Regions from separate parts of the Rhizobium sp. YIM 134829 genome, predicted to be linked through region 2. Evidence: predicted binding sites of a transcription regulator. Region 2 holds the regulator's gene; the other holds the start of a gene.
The links. The regulator PhoB, encoded in region 2, activates phosphate uptake and scavenging genes when phosphate is short. The targets are predictions, from matches to a motif close to TGTCATNNANCTGTCAT.

Region 1 (3,412 bases), on a different contig from region 2:
ATCCTCTGGTTCGGCATCGACGAGACGGCCAAGATCTTCCTCGTCTCGATCGGCGTGTTCTTCCCGATCTATATCAACACCTTCCACGGCGTGCGCACGGTCGATCCGCAGGTGATCGAGATGGCGCGGATCTATGGGCTCGACCGCAAGGCGCTGATCACGCGCATCATTCTCCCCGGCGCCCTGCCATCGATCCTGGTCGGGCTGCGTTATGCGCTCGGTTTCATGTGGCTGACGCTGATCGTCGCCGAAACCATCTCCGCCAATAGCGGCATTGGCTATATGACGATGAATGCACGCGAATTCTTTCTGACCGACGTCGTCCTCCTGGGCATCATCATCTATGCGGTCCTGGGCAAACTGGCCGACAGCCTGACGCGCCTGATCGAGAAACGCGTGCTCGCCTGGCATCCCGCCTATCAAACGGCGCAAGGGACGCGCTGATGACGATTGCCCAAAGACAGCCGGATCAGTCTGCGATCAGCCAAGGGCAAGGTGGGCTTGCGATCAGCCTGTCGCGCGTCGACAAGTCTTTCGGCGCACTGCAGGTCCTCAAGCGCTTCGATCTGACCGTCCCCGCCGGGCAATTCTTGGCGGTGGTCGGCCGCTCGGGCGGCGGCAAGTCGACCCTGCTCCGCCTCATCGCCGGCCTCGATCGGCCGACGGATGGACGGGTGGTGATCGATCGCGAGCCGGTCCTTGGCTTGAGGCCGGAGGTGCGGCTGCTTTTCCAGGAAGCGCGCCTCGTTCCCTGGCAGCGCGTGGTGGAAAATGTTGGCATCGCCCGCGGGCCCGATTGGCGCCGGACGGCCATCGAAACCCTCGCAAGCGTCGGCCTTGAGGGCCGCGAGGAAGACTGGCCCTCCGTCCTCTCCGGCGGGCAGAAGCAGCGCGTCGCCCTGGCGCGCGCGCTGGTCAGCCGCCCGCAGATCCTGCTGCTCGACGAGCCCTTTGGCGCCCTCGATGCCCTGACGCGGATCGAGATGCACCGCCTGCTCGAAGGTATCTGGCGCGAGCGCGGCTTCACGACCGTGCTGATCACCCATGACGTCGCGGAAGCCGTCGCCCTTGCTGATCGGGTGATCGTCCTGAAGGCCGGCGAAATCGCCCTCGACATCGCCGTCGATCTGGAGCGGCCGCGGCGCGAGCTCGCCGACCCGCGCGCCGTCGACCTGCAACGCGCAATCCTCGAAACGGTCTAGGCCGCGATCGCCTCCGGCACCGGTTTGGGCTGCGTCAGCTCCCCTCGGCGGGCAGGCGCGCACGCAAGGCGGCGTTTTCGGCCTCCAGCTGCTGCAGGCGCTCGCGCAGCGGCAGCACCGCCTGCTCGACCTCCTGCTCCGTATAACGGGGAACGATGTGTTGCGGGCAGTTCCAGTCGAAGGCTTCGAGACGAAGCCTGAAGATCCGCTCCGCCCTGCCCTTGTAGCCCGCATCGGTGACGAGCTCCGTCAACGCGCTGTCTTCCTCGAGCCTTAGCCGCTCCACATGGGCGTAGATCTTGAGCCGGGCCCGCCGCGGATAATCCATGAGGAACAGGCACGCCCGATCATTGGCCGCGAGATTGCCCGCGCTAATATATTGACGATTGCCGCGATAATCGGCGAAGGCCAGCGTCTGCGGATCGACGACCTTGAGGAAGCCGGCCCTGCCACCCCGGTGCTGGACATAGGGCCAGCCGGTCTCGGACACCGACGCCATGTAGAAGCTGTCGCGCGTGGCGATGAAGCCAACCTCGCTCTCCGTGAAGCGATCCGAGGGGCGGTCATGGGGGCCGAGCCAGATCGGCTCGACGCCCATCTCCGCCTGGGCAGCCCTGACGCTCGGCGTCACTGCGACTTCGAGAAAATGGTAGGGCATTGCCGATCTCTCCCTCGAGGCGGTCACTGTCCGAGCGACCGACCCATTCGCATTATTGGCAATCCGTCGCCGATTGGAAAGCTGTCCGTAAGCTGCCGCCTTGGAAAAAGAGGCGCTCAAACAGCGACGCCTGAACTGCAGGTTGCCGTCATGAGAGCTTCATCTTCCGGGCCTACTGACACCTGACCCAACCGAGGATTGATCATGGCCGAGATGTCATTACCGAACCTGTCCACACCGGAGCGCAACCATCCTCTGGACAGGCGATCGCTCGGCCGCTGGTTCCTGCCGCTTTTCGCGGTGATCCTGCTCGGTGGGCTCGGCTATGTCGGCTTCGCGCTGCAGCAGGACCTGGCAGAGGCGGCGTCCGTTCCGTGGATCCTGCTGGGGCTCGCCCTCTTGATCGCGCTTGGCTTCGAATTCGTCAATGGGTTCCATGATACGGCGAATGCGGTTGCGACCGTGATCTACACCCGGTCCATGCCCGCGGAAATCGCGGTGGTCTGGTCCGGCTTCTTCAATTTCCTCGGCGTGCTCCTTTCCAGCGGCGCGGTTGCCTTCGGCATCGTGGCGCTGCTGCCCGTCGAGTTGATCCTGCAGGTCGGGTCCGGCTCGGGGCTTGCCATGGTCTTCGCTCTGTTGATCGCCGCCATCATCTGGAACCTCGGCACTTGGTATTTCGGCCTCCCCTCTTCGAGTTCCCATACGCTCGTCGGCTCGATCATCGGCGTCGGCCTTGCCAACCAGTTCCTGGCACCCGCCGGCAGCGCCACCAGCGGGGTGGACTGGTCGCAGGCGACCAATATCGGCCTGTCGCTCCTGATCTCGCCGCTGATCGGTTTCGGCCTCTCTGCTCTCCTGCTGCTTTTGATGAAGACGGTCGTCCGCAATAAGGCGCTCTATCAGGAGCCGGCCGGCAATGCGCCGCCGCCGCTCTGGATCCGCGCCTTGCTGATCTTCACCTGCACCGGCGTCAGCTTCGCCCATGGGTCGAACGACGGCCAGAAGGGCATGGGTCTGATCATGCTGATCCTGATCGGTCTCGTGCCGACCGCCTTCGCCCTCAACCGCACGCCGGATGTCAATTACCTGGACGCCTATAAGTCGGCCTCGGTCGCAGTCGAGCAGTCGCTCGGCAAATATGTGAAGCCGGGCGCGGAGGCTGGGGATTTCAAGGCGGTGGTCGGCGAGGCGGTGCGCACCAAGACCTGGTCGGATCAGACGACCCCGGCGCTCCAAACTTACATTCATGCAACCAGCGCCGAAGTGGCGGCCTTTCCGACCCTCGAAGCCGTTCCGACCAATCTGGTCAGCAATATCCGCAACGACATCTACCTGATCGGCGAAGCGCTGAAGCTGATCGACAAGAAGAAGCTTCTGCCGATGGAAGAGGCGGACCTCGCTGCTGTGCGCACCTATCACCAGGCGGTCGACAATGCGACGAAGTTCATCCCGCTCTGGGTGAAGGTGGCCGTCGCGCTGGCGCTCGGGCTCGGTACCATGGTCGGGTGGCGGCGGATCGTCATCACCGTCGGCGAACGGATCGGCAAGA
Region 2 (3,412 bases):
AGAGATTGGACAGGTGCCAAATCTTCTCGGCCTGCTCCTTGAGCGCGGCGACGAGATGCGGATGGGCATGGCCCAGCGAATTGACGGCGACGCCGGCGGCGAAGTCGAGATAGCGGTTGCCATCTTCAGTCGTCAGCCAGACCCCTTCACCGCGCTCGAAGCGCAAGGGCGCACGCATATAGGTGTCGTAGAGCGGCGTGACTTCGGTCATGACGTGGGTCTCCTTCGCTGGCCGCAACCCTAGCGCGCCGAAGCGAGCCTTGAACGACGGCACCTTCCGTTCTCGCTCTGCCGGTCCGGCCGCCGAGCTGATCCAGACCCGAAGAGGCCCGGACAATGAAAAACGCCGCCCTGGAGGCGGCAGCGGCACTATCTGCATTCCGGGCGTTTCTGTCAACAAAACTCCCGCTTTTGTGGCGGTTTGACGCGCATGACGCCATGCACCGGACGCATGATCGAGCCCTGTGCAAATTGATCACACGTGCCGATCAAGTTGGGGAAAACTCAAAAATCGATTCGGGCCGATTCCGGCGACTCTTGTCACGGAGTCACCCCATCTCTAGGTTAACTGACAATTGCTAGACGCATGCGGCGGACCTAGTCACCAAAAGAGTCAAGGCGTTGCAGTTTCGGTACGTCCGGAACGCGGTGAGGGATTCGCTCTCCGAAACGCCTGGAATGGAGACACGAGAGCATGAACTGGACGGATGAGCGCGTCGAAAAACTCAAAAAGCTCTGGGCCGAGGGCCTGAGCGCAAGCCAGATTGCTGCGCAGCTCGGCGGTGTCAGCCGCAATGCCGTGATCGGCAAGGTCCATCGCCTGTCCCTGCCCGGCCGCGCGAAAGCGGGCGGCAGCGCTCCGGCGGCGGCCCGACCGAAGCGTCCGGCTGTCGCGGCCCGGCCGACCACAGCGGCACCTGCCCCGCTTGCTCAGGAGCAGCCGCGTCCGAGCGCACCCCGCCCGGCGGCCCGCACCACCAGCGGCATGGTGATCCACGAAGCACAGGATACGGCGGTCGCTTTGTTCGAGGAAGCACCGCTGCCGGCCAACACCAATGTCGCATCGCCCTCGTCACGCCGCCTGGCGCTGACCCAGTTGACCGACCGGACCTGCAAATGGCCGATCGGCGACCCGATGAAGGACGAGTTTCACTTCTGCGGCAATGATGCGCCCGACACCTCGCCCTATTGCACGTTCCATGCCCGCCTCGCCTACCAGCCTTCGGCGGAGCGGCGGCGCATGCGCTAAGCGCAATCTCGCTTTGTGACGAACGAAAAAAGCCCTTCCTGCGAGATAGCCGGAAGGGCTTTTTTTCTGTCTCTATGCCGAGGCGCGGCGTCCGTGCAGGCTGACGAGCGTCAGCCTTCCAGTGAGTAGCCGGCGCCGCGGACGGTGCGGATCACATCTTGCATATTGGCGAAGTTCAGCGCCTTGCGCAGCCGGCCGACATGAACATCGACGGTCCGCTCATCGACATAGATGTCGTGCCCCCAGACGCCATCGAGCAGCTGCGAGCGCGAGAAGACGCGGCCGGGCGAAGACATGAAGAATTCGAGCAGGCGAAACTCGGTCGGACCGAGGCGCACTTCGCGGCTTTTGCGGTGCACGCGATGGGTCTCGCGGTCGAGCTCGATGTCGCCGCATTTCAGCAGGGAGGAGAGCACTTCCGGCCGGGCACGGCGAAGCATGGCGCGCACCCGGGCGATCAGTTCCGGGGTCGAGAACGGCTTGACGACATAGTCGTCGGCGCCGGTCGCCAGGCCCCGCACCCGCTCGCTCTCTTCGCCACGGGCGGTGAGCATGATGATCGGCAGCCGCTCGGTTTCGTTTCGCTGACGCAGCCGCCGGCAGAGTTCGATGCCGGAGACGCCCGGCAGCATCCAGTCGAGGATCAGGAGATCAGGCAGGCGCTCCTGGAGGCGGATCTCCGCCTCGTCTCCCCGGGCAATCGTGTCGACTTCGAAGCCTTCTGCCTCGAGATTGTAGCGCAGAAGAACGCTGAGGGCTTCCTCATCTTCGACGACGGCGATCTTGGGCTGCATGTCTTCAGACTCCCATTCCGCACCAGCGACAGGGCCGGCCGGACGATTCTGGGCCAAGGGCCCCCTTTCGTCCGCCTCCAGCACACTGTGGGCGGATCGTTGCATGGTCAGGCTGCGGGTTCCGCGGAAAGCGGTCGTCTGTCCCCGGCGGAGTCCGATGACCGCTTGTCCTTCAGGTGGCGAGAGCGCCGACCGTATTGGCGGAATCGTCCTTCGGACGTTCGCCGAGCGGCTGGGCGCCGGTGGTCATGTAATAGATCGTCTCGGCGATATTGGTCGCATGGTCGCCGATCCGCTCGATGTTCTTGGCGCAGAACAGAAGATGCGTGCAGGAGGTGATGTTGCGCGGATCTTCCATCATGTAGGTCAGGAGCTCGCGGAAGAGCGAGGTGTAGATCGCGTCGATCTCGCTGTCGCGCTCGCGGATGCTCTTGGCCTTTTCGGCCGAGCGCGATGCATAGACATCGAGCACTTCCTTCAGCTGCATCAGCGCCAGTTCGGCGAGATGTTCCAGCCCACGAGCGAGCTGGCGCGGCAGGCTGCTGCTCGACACCGCGATGACGCGCTTGGCGGTGTTCTTGCCGAGATCGCCGACCCGCTCGAGATCGGCGGCGATGCGGATCGATCCCATGATCTCGCGCAGGTCCGCCGCCATGGGCTGGCGCTTGGCGATGGTAACGATGGCCTTTTCGCCAATCTGTCGCTCGGCATCGTCGAGCACGACATCGTCGGAGATGACCTTCTGGGCGAGGCCCAGATCTGCATTGACGAGGGCGCGCACGGATTCGGCGACCATCTGCTCGGCGAGCCCGCCCATTTCGGAAATGCGGCGGCTCAAATATTTCAGGTCTTCGTCATAGACGGAAACGATATGGCTGGCCATGAGTCCTGTCCTTGTCTGAAGCGGCACGGCGGGCAAGAGCCTCAGCCGAAGCGGCCCATGATGTAATCCTGGGTGCGCTGGTCATCCGGATTGGTGAACATCTTGTCGGTATCGTTCTCCTCGACGAGATTGCCGAGGTGGAACATGGCGGTGCGTTGCGAGACGCGGGCAGCCTGCTGCATGGAGTGGGTGACGATGACGATCGTGTAGTTGGCGCGCAGTTCGTGGATCAGCTCCTCGACCTTGGCAGTGGCGATCGGGTCGAGCGCCGAGCAGGGCTCGTCCATCAGGATCACTTCCGGGCTGACGGCCACGGCGCGGGCGATGCAGAGGCGCTGCTGCTGACCACCGGACAGGCCGGTGCCCGATTCATGCAACCGGTCCTTCACCTCGTTCCAGAGACCGGCCTTCTGCAGGCTTTGTTCGACGATCGCGTCGAGCTCGGCCTTGGTGCGGGCGAGCCCGTGGATCTTCGGCCCGTAGGTG

Region 1: ACLE20_RS07095 (inorganic phosphate transporter) is a predicted target of PhoB. The motif match lies at 2,007-2,023, and genes of this name have one in related genera.

Annotation. Positions count from the first base shown of each region.
Region 1 covers NZ_JBKHKI010000003.1:43,155-46,566, reverse strand. Annotated here, with positions in the region: gene ACLE20_RS07110 (ABC transporter permease subunit) at 1-444, shown strand, start outside; gene ACLE20_RS07105 (ABC transporter ATP-binding protein) at 444-1,202, shown strand; gene ACLE20_RS07100 (pyridoxamine 5'-phosphate oxidase family protein) at 1,237-1,860, opposite strand; gene ACLE20_RS07095 (inorganic phosphate transporter) at 2,065-3,412, shown strand, end outside.
Region 2 covers NZ_JBKHKI010000001.1:960,811-964,222, forward strand. Annotated here, with positions in the region: gene ACLE20_RS04640 (aspartate aminotransferase family protein) at 1-211, opposite strand, end outside; gene ACLE20_RS04645 (GcrA family cell cycle regulator) at 695-1,249, shown strand; gene phoB (phosphate regulon transcriptional regulator PhoB) at 1,360-2,043, opposite strand; gene phoU (phosphate signaling complex protein PhoU) at 2,216-2,926, opposite strand; gene pstB (phosphate ABC transporter ATP-binding protein PstB) at 2,968-3,412, opposite strand, start outside.